2 regions of the Carnobacterium sp. FSL W8-0810 genome follow, and region 2 is predicted to be linked to the other one. Evidence: riboswitches for the same ligand, from Rfam matches in the RefSeq annotation. Region 2 holds a riboswitch; the other holds the start of a gene.
The links. A riboswitch is a leader RNA that binds a small molecule or an ion and turns the genes downstream of it on or off. The one in region 2 is predicted to bind FMN.
Positions count from the first base shown of each region.

Region 1 (4,435 bases), 1.9 Mb from region 2:
ATAACCAATCTTTTAGAAGAGGATCCAAATTTTTTGGTTGAAAATATCGATAAAATACGATCTTATGAGGACCATCTTTCTTTAGTGATCACACAAAATGATGAGCCTATTAGTTATTCTTCAAATGTAAAAATAGATGATCAATCCAATGACTTTGCAAAAATTAAGGCAAATGGTGAAGTCAAAAATGAGCTGGAAAACGGGAAAAATACGCTTGTTAAAGACGAGATAAAATTAGATGATAAACCAAGCACACCGTATATTTTTAAAATCCAAAACTTTACTTTTAATGGCCAAGAAAGCAAACTTTACATTTATGGTGATTTGTCGTTTTTAAGCAGCACGCATAATAAGATGCGGGTGTGGTCAGCTATTAATGTTATTTTTTATATTGTCATAGGAATTTTATTGTTTTATTATTTCCAACGTAGATTTGGCAGACCATTAACTCAATTAAGAGATATTGCATATGATTATGCTAAAAATGATTTTACTCAACAAGCACAGTCAACTTACAAAGATGAGTTAGCTCAGTTAGCCTTAGCTATGAATAAAATGGGCAAATCATTAGAAGTAACTGGAGCAGCAACTAGACAAGAAAAAGAACTTTTAGAAAATATCGTGACATCCATTTCTACAGGGGTATTGTATTATAATCAAGATAAAACATTGTTAATGTCAAACCCTCTAGGAGATGAATTCTTACAGCATTTATACCAAACAGATCAAGTAATGAAAACGGTTATACCTGATGTGTTGGAATATCGAATTGATTCTATTATACGATTTCCTGAGAAAATAAGTTATGATAATAATATTGATGACTATTATTATAATATAACGTTGATTCCACTTTTTGATGAAAATTTAGACAGTGTTCGTGGTGTATTAGTTTCTATTCAAGATATTACAAAAGAAAAACGTCTTGATATTATGCGAAATGACTTTATTAATAATATTTCTCATGAGTTAAGAACACCTTTGGTGATGATCCAAGGGTACAGTGAGGCAATTTTAGATGATATAGCTGAAACTCAAGATGAGAAAAAAGAAATGGCAAAAATAATCGGTGAAGAATCCGTGAGAATGAATCGAATGGTAAATGAAATGCTCGATAGTTCTAGAATGGAAGCGGGTTTTATTAACTTAATAAAATTGGATGTCCATTTGGAAGACTTTTTTAATAAACTGTTTACTCGATTTGCCACAATGTCAGAAAAAAATAATATTCGCTTAGAATTAGAAATTGATCCTAATTTAGATTCTTACTACATGGATGAAGATAAAATGAGTCAAGTTTTTGTAAATTTAATCAATAATGCTATTAGGCATACTAGTATGGTCAATAGAGAACATAAAAAAGTGAAAATCTTTGTGCATTTAGACAAGATTATGGATGAAGTCTTAATTGAGGTCATTGATAATGGAACAGGGATTCCAGAAGAAGATATACCTTATATTTTTGATCGATTCTATAAAGCAGATAAATCTAGAACTGTAATGAAAGGCGATAAAACAGGTACAGGTATTGGCTTATCTATTGTAAAAAATATAATAGAAGCTCATGGTGGATTTGTCGAAGTACAGAGTATTGTCAATGAACAAACGAAATTTATCGTTCATTTGCCCTATTTAGATTAATATGCTAATAAAAAGTAAGAGAAAGTGTTGCTTTTTTTCTTCTCATGTTATACAATGAACTTGTTAAAAAAATATAAAGATTCGTCTTCAGGGGCAGGGTGAAATTCCCGACCGGTGGTATAGTCCACGAGCTAAATAGCATTATTTGGTTGAACTGGTTAAATTCCAGTACCGACAGTAAAGTCTGGATAAAGAAGATGGGGTTTATTTGAATAGTTGTAATTGTTCAAATGCTCTGTTTAATTATCTGAAGATAATTTAGACGGGCATTTTTATATTGTTTTTATTTGAATAGACTCATGTAATGCCTAGGCTGATGAATCCTTTTAGGAGGATTTTTATGCAAACAAGTAACACAAAGAAAATGGTAGGAATCGCCATGTTGGCTGCTCTAGCAACCATTTTGATTTCATTTGGTTTTCCAATAATTCCAGGAGTTTCATTTCTAAAAGTTGATTTTAGTGATATTCCTGTTTTGATTGGCATGTTTTTATACGGTCCAGTTGGTGGAACTATGGTGGCGTTTATTCGCTCATTGCTCCATTATATTCAAACTGGCGGTGATGCAGGATATCCAATTGGGGATACTGCGAGTTTTATAGCTTCAGTCGCATATACGTTGCCAATTTATTTGATTATGAAATCAAAGGTTAACAATACTAAAACGATTATTTTTGCAAATATCGTTGGGTCACTGTCATTAGCTGTCATTTTGTCACTTGTAAATTACTTTTTCTTGCTTCCATTGTATTTAAAAGTATTAAACTTTAGTGTAGGGCCTATCAGAGATTACATTTTAATGGGTGTTATACCATTTAATATCATAAAAGGCGCAATAGTAAGTACAGTCTTTATTATGTTATACGCCAAATTAAAAACTTGGTTGCAACGCAATCAATTAACTAAAATCAGTGCTAAATAAAAAAAGAAATCGCAATTTATTTTGCGATTTCTTTTTTGTTTTCTTATTAATAATTTTTAAAATTTTGAAAACTATACCCTAAAAATGGTTATTTTTGGTATATTAGATTTAACAATAAATAGCTTTCAGTAGCTGCTTTTTTTATGTAATCAGAATGAGGGTGAATGTCGTGGAACAATCGTTGTATTATCAGTATTTTTGCCTTTCATTGTATTCTATAGACTATCCAGTAAAACCGGCCACGTTGTATCACATCTTGGTTGGTAAACGAACTGCTTCCATTTTGTTTAAGGCGCATATTTATCACGCGATTCCTTTTTTTTCGGTATTTCCTAATTTAAACCGTAGTCAGTATGACAATATGGTTCGAGAGTTTATTGAAAAAGATTGGATTACAGCCAGTGAAAATAACGAAGAGTACTACCTTTGTAAAAAAGCTAAAGAAGAATTAGACCTTTATTTTTCAAAACATTTTTATCCTAAAAATATTAATCAACTGTTAAACGGACAAGTGACTAAAGAATTTTGGAAAAAAATTTTATTTTCCACCCAAGTTCTTTCGGAATTACGCTACCAAAATAATCATTATCTACCAATAGAAAAGGAATGGAAGACACAATTATGGTTAAAAAATTGGTTGAAAAATAGTTCATTAGAAAGACAAGAATTGGGTAGCTCATTTGGAAAAGAATGGATTCAATTATTAAAGGAGTTCCGTTCATTTGATGCAGAAATTTTAGTAGCACAGTTAACGGGACATAAAAAGAATGGGAAAACCAGTACACAATTAGCTGTTAAATATGGATTAGATCAAATGGAATTAACTTTTTTAGTACAAAATACAATTAGTCAACTACTAAATAAAGTGGTCAGTGAAAAAGAAACATTCCCTTTATTTTATTTAATTTATCAAGAATGTAAAGGAGACCGTTACAGCAGTCTTAGTCTAAGTGCTAGGTCAACGGCATATTATTTAGAAAAAGGTTACTCTATAGAAAAAATAGCTTTAGAGAGAAGATTAAAGGTAAATACAATTTCAGAACACATTATTGAATTAGCTATTATTTTTCCGAATTTTGATGTTTCTAACTTTATACCAAAAGAAGACTACCAACGATTATGTGCGTTATTTAGTGAGAATGAAGAAATAACATATGAGGATTTGAAAAAAGAAATGCCGCAGATTCCTTTTTCATGGTACAGATTGATTCAAATCGAAAGGAGTCGGATTGTGTGACCAATAAAGACCTTATAAAACAAAACTTAGAGAATTATTTTGGATACACTTCTTTTAGAGAAGGGCAAGAAGAAGCTGTATTAGCAGCTTTAGAAGGTAAAGATACGTTGATTATGCTGCCCACAGGGACAGGGAAATCGATTTGCTACCAATTAACTGGGTATTGTTTAGATGGGTTAGTAATCATTGTTTCGCCTTTATTATCTTTGATGCAAGACCAAGTGGAACAATTAAAATTAAATGGTGAAAAAAGAGTAGCTGCTATTAACAGTTTAATGAATGTACGCGAAAAAGATTGGGTATTAAAGCATTTATCTGACTATAAATTTATTTTTCTTTCACCAGAAATGCTGCGACAAGAATACGTTATAACGAGTTTGAAAAAAGTGCCTATCTGTCTTTTTGCAACTGATGAAGCTCATTGTATTTCTCAATGGGGATTAGATTTTAGACCTGATTATCTCGATTTAGGTCTTATTCGCCAACAATTAAATTTTCCTTTAACAATGGCATTGACAGCCACTGCTACTCAACGCGTTCGAGAAGAGATTTTGACATCGTTGCAGATTAATAATGAAAAAACAAAGCAGATTATTTATTCTGTGGATCGTTCTAATATCGCTTTTTATGCTCAA
Region 1 covers NZ_JBBOWO010000001.1:2,029,446-2,033,880, reverse strand. Annotated here, with positions in the region: gene NST49_RS09805 (sensor histidine kinase) at 1-1,641, shown strand, start outside; FMN riboswitch at 1,721-1,844, shown strand; gene NST49_RS09800 (ECF transporter S component) at 1,982-2,563, shown strand; gene NST49_RS09795 (helix-turn-helix domain-containing protein) at 2,733-3,800, shown strand; gene NST49_RS09790 (RecQ family ATP-dependent DNA helicase) at 3,797-4,435, shown strand, end outside.
Region 1: it holds a riboswitch for FMN, as region 2 does, so the genes downstream of both, NST49_RS09800 (ECF transporter S component) here and ribD (bifunctional diaminohydroxyphosphoribosylaminopyrimidine deaminase/5-amino-6-(5-phosphoribosylamino)uracil reductase RibD) in region 2, are expected to answer to the same signal.

Region 2 (4,435 bases):
TCAACCGTCACAACTGTCAAACTAACGCCATCAATCGCTATAGAACCTTTCTCAATAATGTAACGCAATAATTTAGGACTTGTTTCAACCGTGATCCAAACGGCATTATCCTCACGCTTCATTTCTCTTATCTTTCCCGTTCCATCGATATGGCCACTAACCATATGGCCACCAAGACGTGTTTCCAAACTTAGTGCTCGTTCCATATTGACATAACTTCCAGGCGTCAATTCTCCTATGTTCGTTCTTATCAAAGATTCAGACATGACGTCCGCTTCAAAAGAATCATTTTCTATTTTTGTTACTGTCAAACAGATGCCATTTGTCGAGATGCTATCCCCGATACGAGTCCCTTGCAATACTTTTTTTCCCTTTATCTTCAATATTGAAGATTTTTCACCTCGTTTGATGGATTGAATCGTTCCCATTTCCTCAATAATTCCTGTAAACATGCTTTTCCTCCAATCGATTGTTTCTCTTTATTTAACAATATAGCTTTCCACAAACAGATCTTCTCCAACCATCACAGGCGTCATTCGATCAATTTTAAACGCATTTTTTAATAATTGGATACCTGCCCCTTCTACAGCGGTTTTAGCCTCTTTTCCTCCAATTATTTTTGGCGCAATATAGGACTGTATTTTGTCCACGATCCCTTCTTCTAAAGCCGAGAAATTCAAATTTGCACCGCCTTCCAGTAAGATACTATCGATTCCTTTAGCTCCTATTACCTTCATTAATTCTCGTAAATCAACTCTTTCACATTTTACTTTAATCACAATCACTTCAATACCCATCTGCTTTAACGTATCTAATTTTTCATTATTGGCTCTTTTCGTGGTAGCCACAATTGTCTTCGCTTTATCTTGTTGGGTTAATACCTTTGAGGCGATTGGGATTCTTAGCTGACTATCGACAACAATTCTAATAGGATTACGGCTGTTTAGTGTTCTAGAAGTTAGTTGTGGGTCATCCTTGATAATCGTTTCTATACCGACCATAATTCCAGCTAATTCATGGCGCAGAGAATGGACTTGTTTTCTAGATGACTCACCAGAAATCCATTGAGATTCGCCTGTCACTGTAGCGATTTTTCCATCTAGAGACATCGCATTTTTCATAACCACAAATGGCTCTTTCGTGACAATGTATTTTATAAAGATCTCATTCAATTTTTGACTCTCTTCTTCTAGTACACCAGTCACTACTTCAATTCCATTGTTACGAAGCCTTTCGATTCCTTTTCCAGCAACTAGTGGGTTTGGATCGAGTGTTCCCACGACTACTCGTTTAATGTTCTTGTCTATCAGTAAGTCTGAACAAGGAGGTGTTTTTCCAAAATGAGAACAAGGTTCTAACGTGACATATAATGTTGCCCCAGTCACATCTTCTTTGGCTGATGCAATAGCATTTACTTCCGCATGGGGCTGTCCATATTTTTGATGATAGCCTTGCCCAATAATTCTTCCACCTTTTACAATGACCGCTCCAACTAAAGGATTAGGAGTTGTCCACCCTTTACCCTTTCTTGCCAATTCCAGTGCCATCCTCATGTATACTTCATCCAATTCTCTCACTCCATTCAAATTAAAAAAGCCCTAAGAATCTACTCTCAGGGCTTTCGTCATTTTTTTACAAGGCTCAACAAATAACTCCGAATACTCTTTACTCGGTTACTGTTGATTTTTGTAAACTTTGTCTTCGCTTTATCCAGACTATCACTGTCGGCTTCGGAATCTAACCGAATCTGCCTTACGGCTCGTGGGCTTTACCACCGGTAGGGACTTGCACCCTGCCCTGGAGACTATTCAATTTTTACTTTTCTACACAAAAAAGCCCCAGACTTTTATATCCAGGGCTTCGACTTATAGTTAAATAAGACTTTCTTATAATTGCTTCACAAATTCAAGACTGCTATCTATCCAAAAAAAGACTATAGCTACCTTAACTTCTCTGCAATTACTTTGTCTTCGCTTTATCCAGACTATACTGTCGGCTTCGGAATCTAACCGAATCTGCCTTACGGCTCGTGGGCTTTACCACCGGTAGGGACTTGCACCCTGCCCTGAAGACTATTTAATTTTTACTTTTCTACACAAAAAAGCCCTCAGATTTTTATATCCAGGGCTTCGACTTATAGCTAAATAAGACTAGTTAATAGTTGCTTCACAAATTCATGACTGCTATCTATCCAAAAAAAGACTATAGCTATCTTAATTTCTCTGCAATTACTTTGTCTTCGCTTTATCCAGACTATACTGTCGGCTTCGGAATCTAACCGAATCTGCCTTGCGGCTCGTGGGCTTTACCACCGGTAGGGACTTGCACCCTGCCCTGAAGACTAATTTACTTTTGTAATGTAAGAATATATTGAAATACAAGAGATGTCAATATTTTTTATATTAATTGTCCGATTACTCTTACTACTAAGAGTACTAAAAGTACTTTTCAAAGGATAAAAATCATTCTTACTTACTTTTTAATTTTTAATAATCTACCTTCACGATAATACAAATCTTGATAATTTAAATCAACTAAGTAGATTTCTTCGATTTCCTTTAAAGGCTCATTTTCATAACTATTTAAACTATACAAAATTATTAACTGGTTACATCCATTTTCAAATTGTTCAAGAATATAACCTTCCAATGCTTTTAATGTGTTTTTGAATTTTGGAGATAGGCTGTCACGTTTCTTAAACGAAGGAAGGTTTGAATCTATCGATGCTACTTGATATTTGGTCTTTTTAAAAAGAAAATGGGAACTAAAATTAAAATAATCGTCAGTATCTTCGCTAATGTTGTTTTCAAAATAAAAATATTCTTTGGTTTCCATTTGAAACTCATTTGGTTGTTGATCTCCTCTTCTGCCATCTATCAAACCAGATCTTAAAGGAGCATCTGCTGCAATGTATAGATATTCTGTCATGCGTTTAAATCCTTTCTGAAAGTAATAAGTAGAAATTATTTTATCTTTTTTAATAATGTTATTAACATCAATAACATTGATTTCCCTAAGAATAACACTTTAGTTTTCAATACAGCAGAAATAGGAAGTTATCGTTGAATAGATTGTGTACACAACTATCAATTGAGTACCATACAGATTACTTAGCAAGGAACTTCCAGTAGGTAAACAAATAATGAGTACCTTATAAGTTGAATAAAAAGAAACTTATGGTGTATATGTACAAACCTCTTAACCAAATTCGGTTCAAAACAGGTTCTATCTTTTGATAGATATTAGATCAGTGAACGGTTACTAATCTACCATTTCAGAATTATTCTCATTTTTATTTTTCACTTTAATCATGACCTTAACCAAATACTTTTCTGGATTTTTTTCTGCAACTTCATCAATGATGTATTCTTCATAGGCATCCCCATCAATCTCATAACCATTTTCTACTAAACCATCCAACATTTTCTGATACAGTTTTTCGGTTTTATTGTAATCACAATAATCATACATGACTGCGTAACATCCTTCAGGCTTTATACTTAACTGATTTTTATCTTCAGTCGATTTATTGATATAAAAATAACTAAAATTTGAAAATTCACCATTGGCCAATTCATTTTTTCCAATAATCGCTCCTATTGGAAAACCTTGGACAATTTGTTGTTGGTCAATAAGTGAATAGAAATCAATGAGGGCTTCATTGTTTTGTTGATTTATTTTTTTACCGATTAGTATCGGTTTCTTTTCTTGCTGGATAAAAGTAAGTTTTCCAACAGTTACTACGTCTGCCAACTTTGTTAACTCTATTCTTTTTTCCAACATATCTTTGTATTGCTGTAACGTACTAATTTTTTTATCAATCTGTTTTTGTTCTTCTAGGAACAACGACAGCATTTTTTCTGGAGTTCGTTCTTGTAAATAGATTTTTATTTCCTTAATTGATTTCCCTAATTCTCTTAAAATGTAAATCACACTAATGGTATCTAATTGTTTTTCCTCATACATTCGATACCCTTTATCTGTAAGCATTTTTGGTGAAAACAAATCGATTTTGTCATAATAAATAAGGGTTTTGCGACTGATTCCAGATAAAGTAGAAAACTGACTGATGGTTAAATATTCCTTTTCCATGTGATTCCTCTCTTTGTGTCCACAGTTTTTGAAAATAAAACTTGACTGTATAGTAGCTATACAGATTATACTGCTATTATTCGATCATTTCAAAGCATAGTTCTTGCTCCTATGCAATTTGAAGTAAGTTTATACGAATAACTAAAAGGAGACATGAACAATATGCATTTATTTTTTACATTTTTAAAGAAAAACAAACTGCTTGTTCTCGTTACAAGCAGCTTAATTTTACTTCAATCCGTAGCAACTCTATTCATTCCTTATTTAATTGCTCAACTCATTGATAAAGGCATTTTAGAAAAAAATACCCACGTCGTTTCTTCTATTGGAATCCAGATGTTGC
Region 2 covers NZ_JBBOWO010000001.1:138,520-142,954, forward strand. Annotated here, with positions in the region: gene NST49_RS00760 (riboflavin synthase) at 1-452, opposite strand, end outside; gene ribD (bifunctional diaminohydroxyphosphoribosylaminopyrimidine deaminase/5-amino-6-(5-phosphoribosylamino)uracil reductase RibD) at 480-1,568, opposite strand; FMN riboswitch at 1,694-1,809, opposite strand; FMN riboswitch at 1,963-2,077, opposite strand; FMN riboswitch at 2,232-2,346, opposite strand; gene NST49_RS00770 (hypothetical protein) at 2,473-2,928, opposite strand; gene NST49_RS00775 (MerR family transcriptional regulator) at 3,262-4,092, opposite strand; gene NST49_RS00780 (ABC transporter ATP-binding protein) at 4,255-4,435, shown strand, end outside.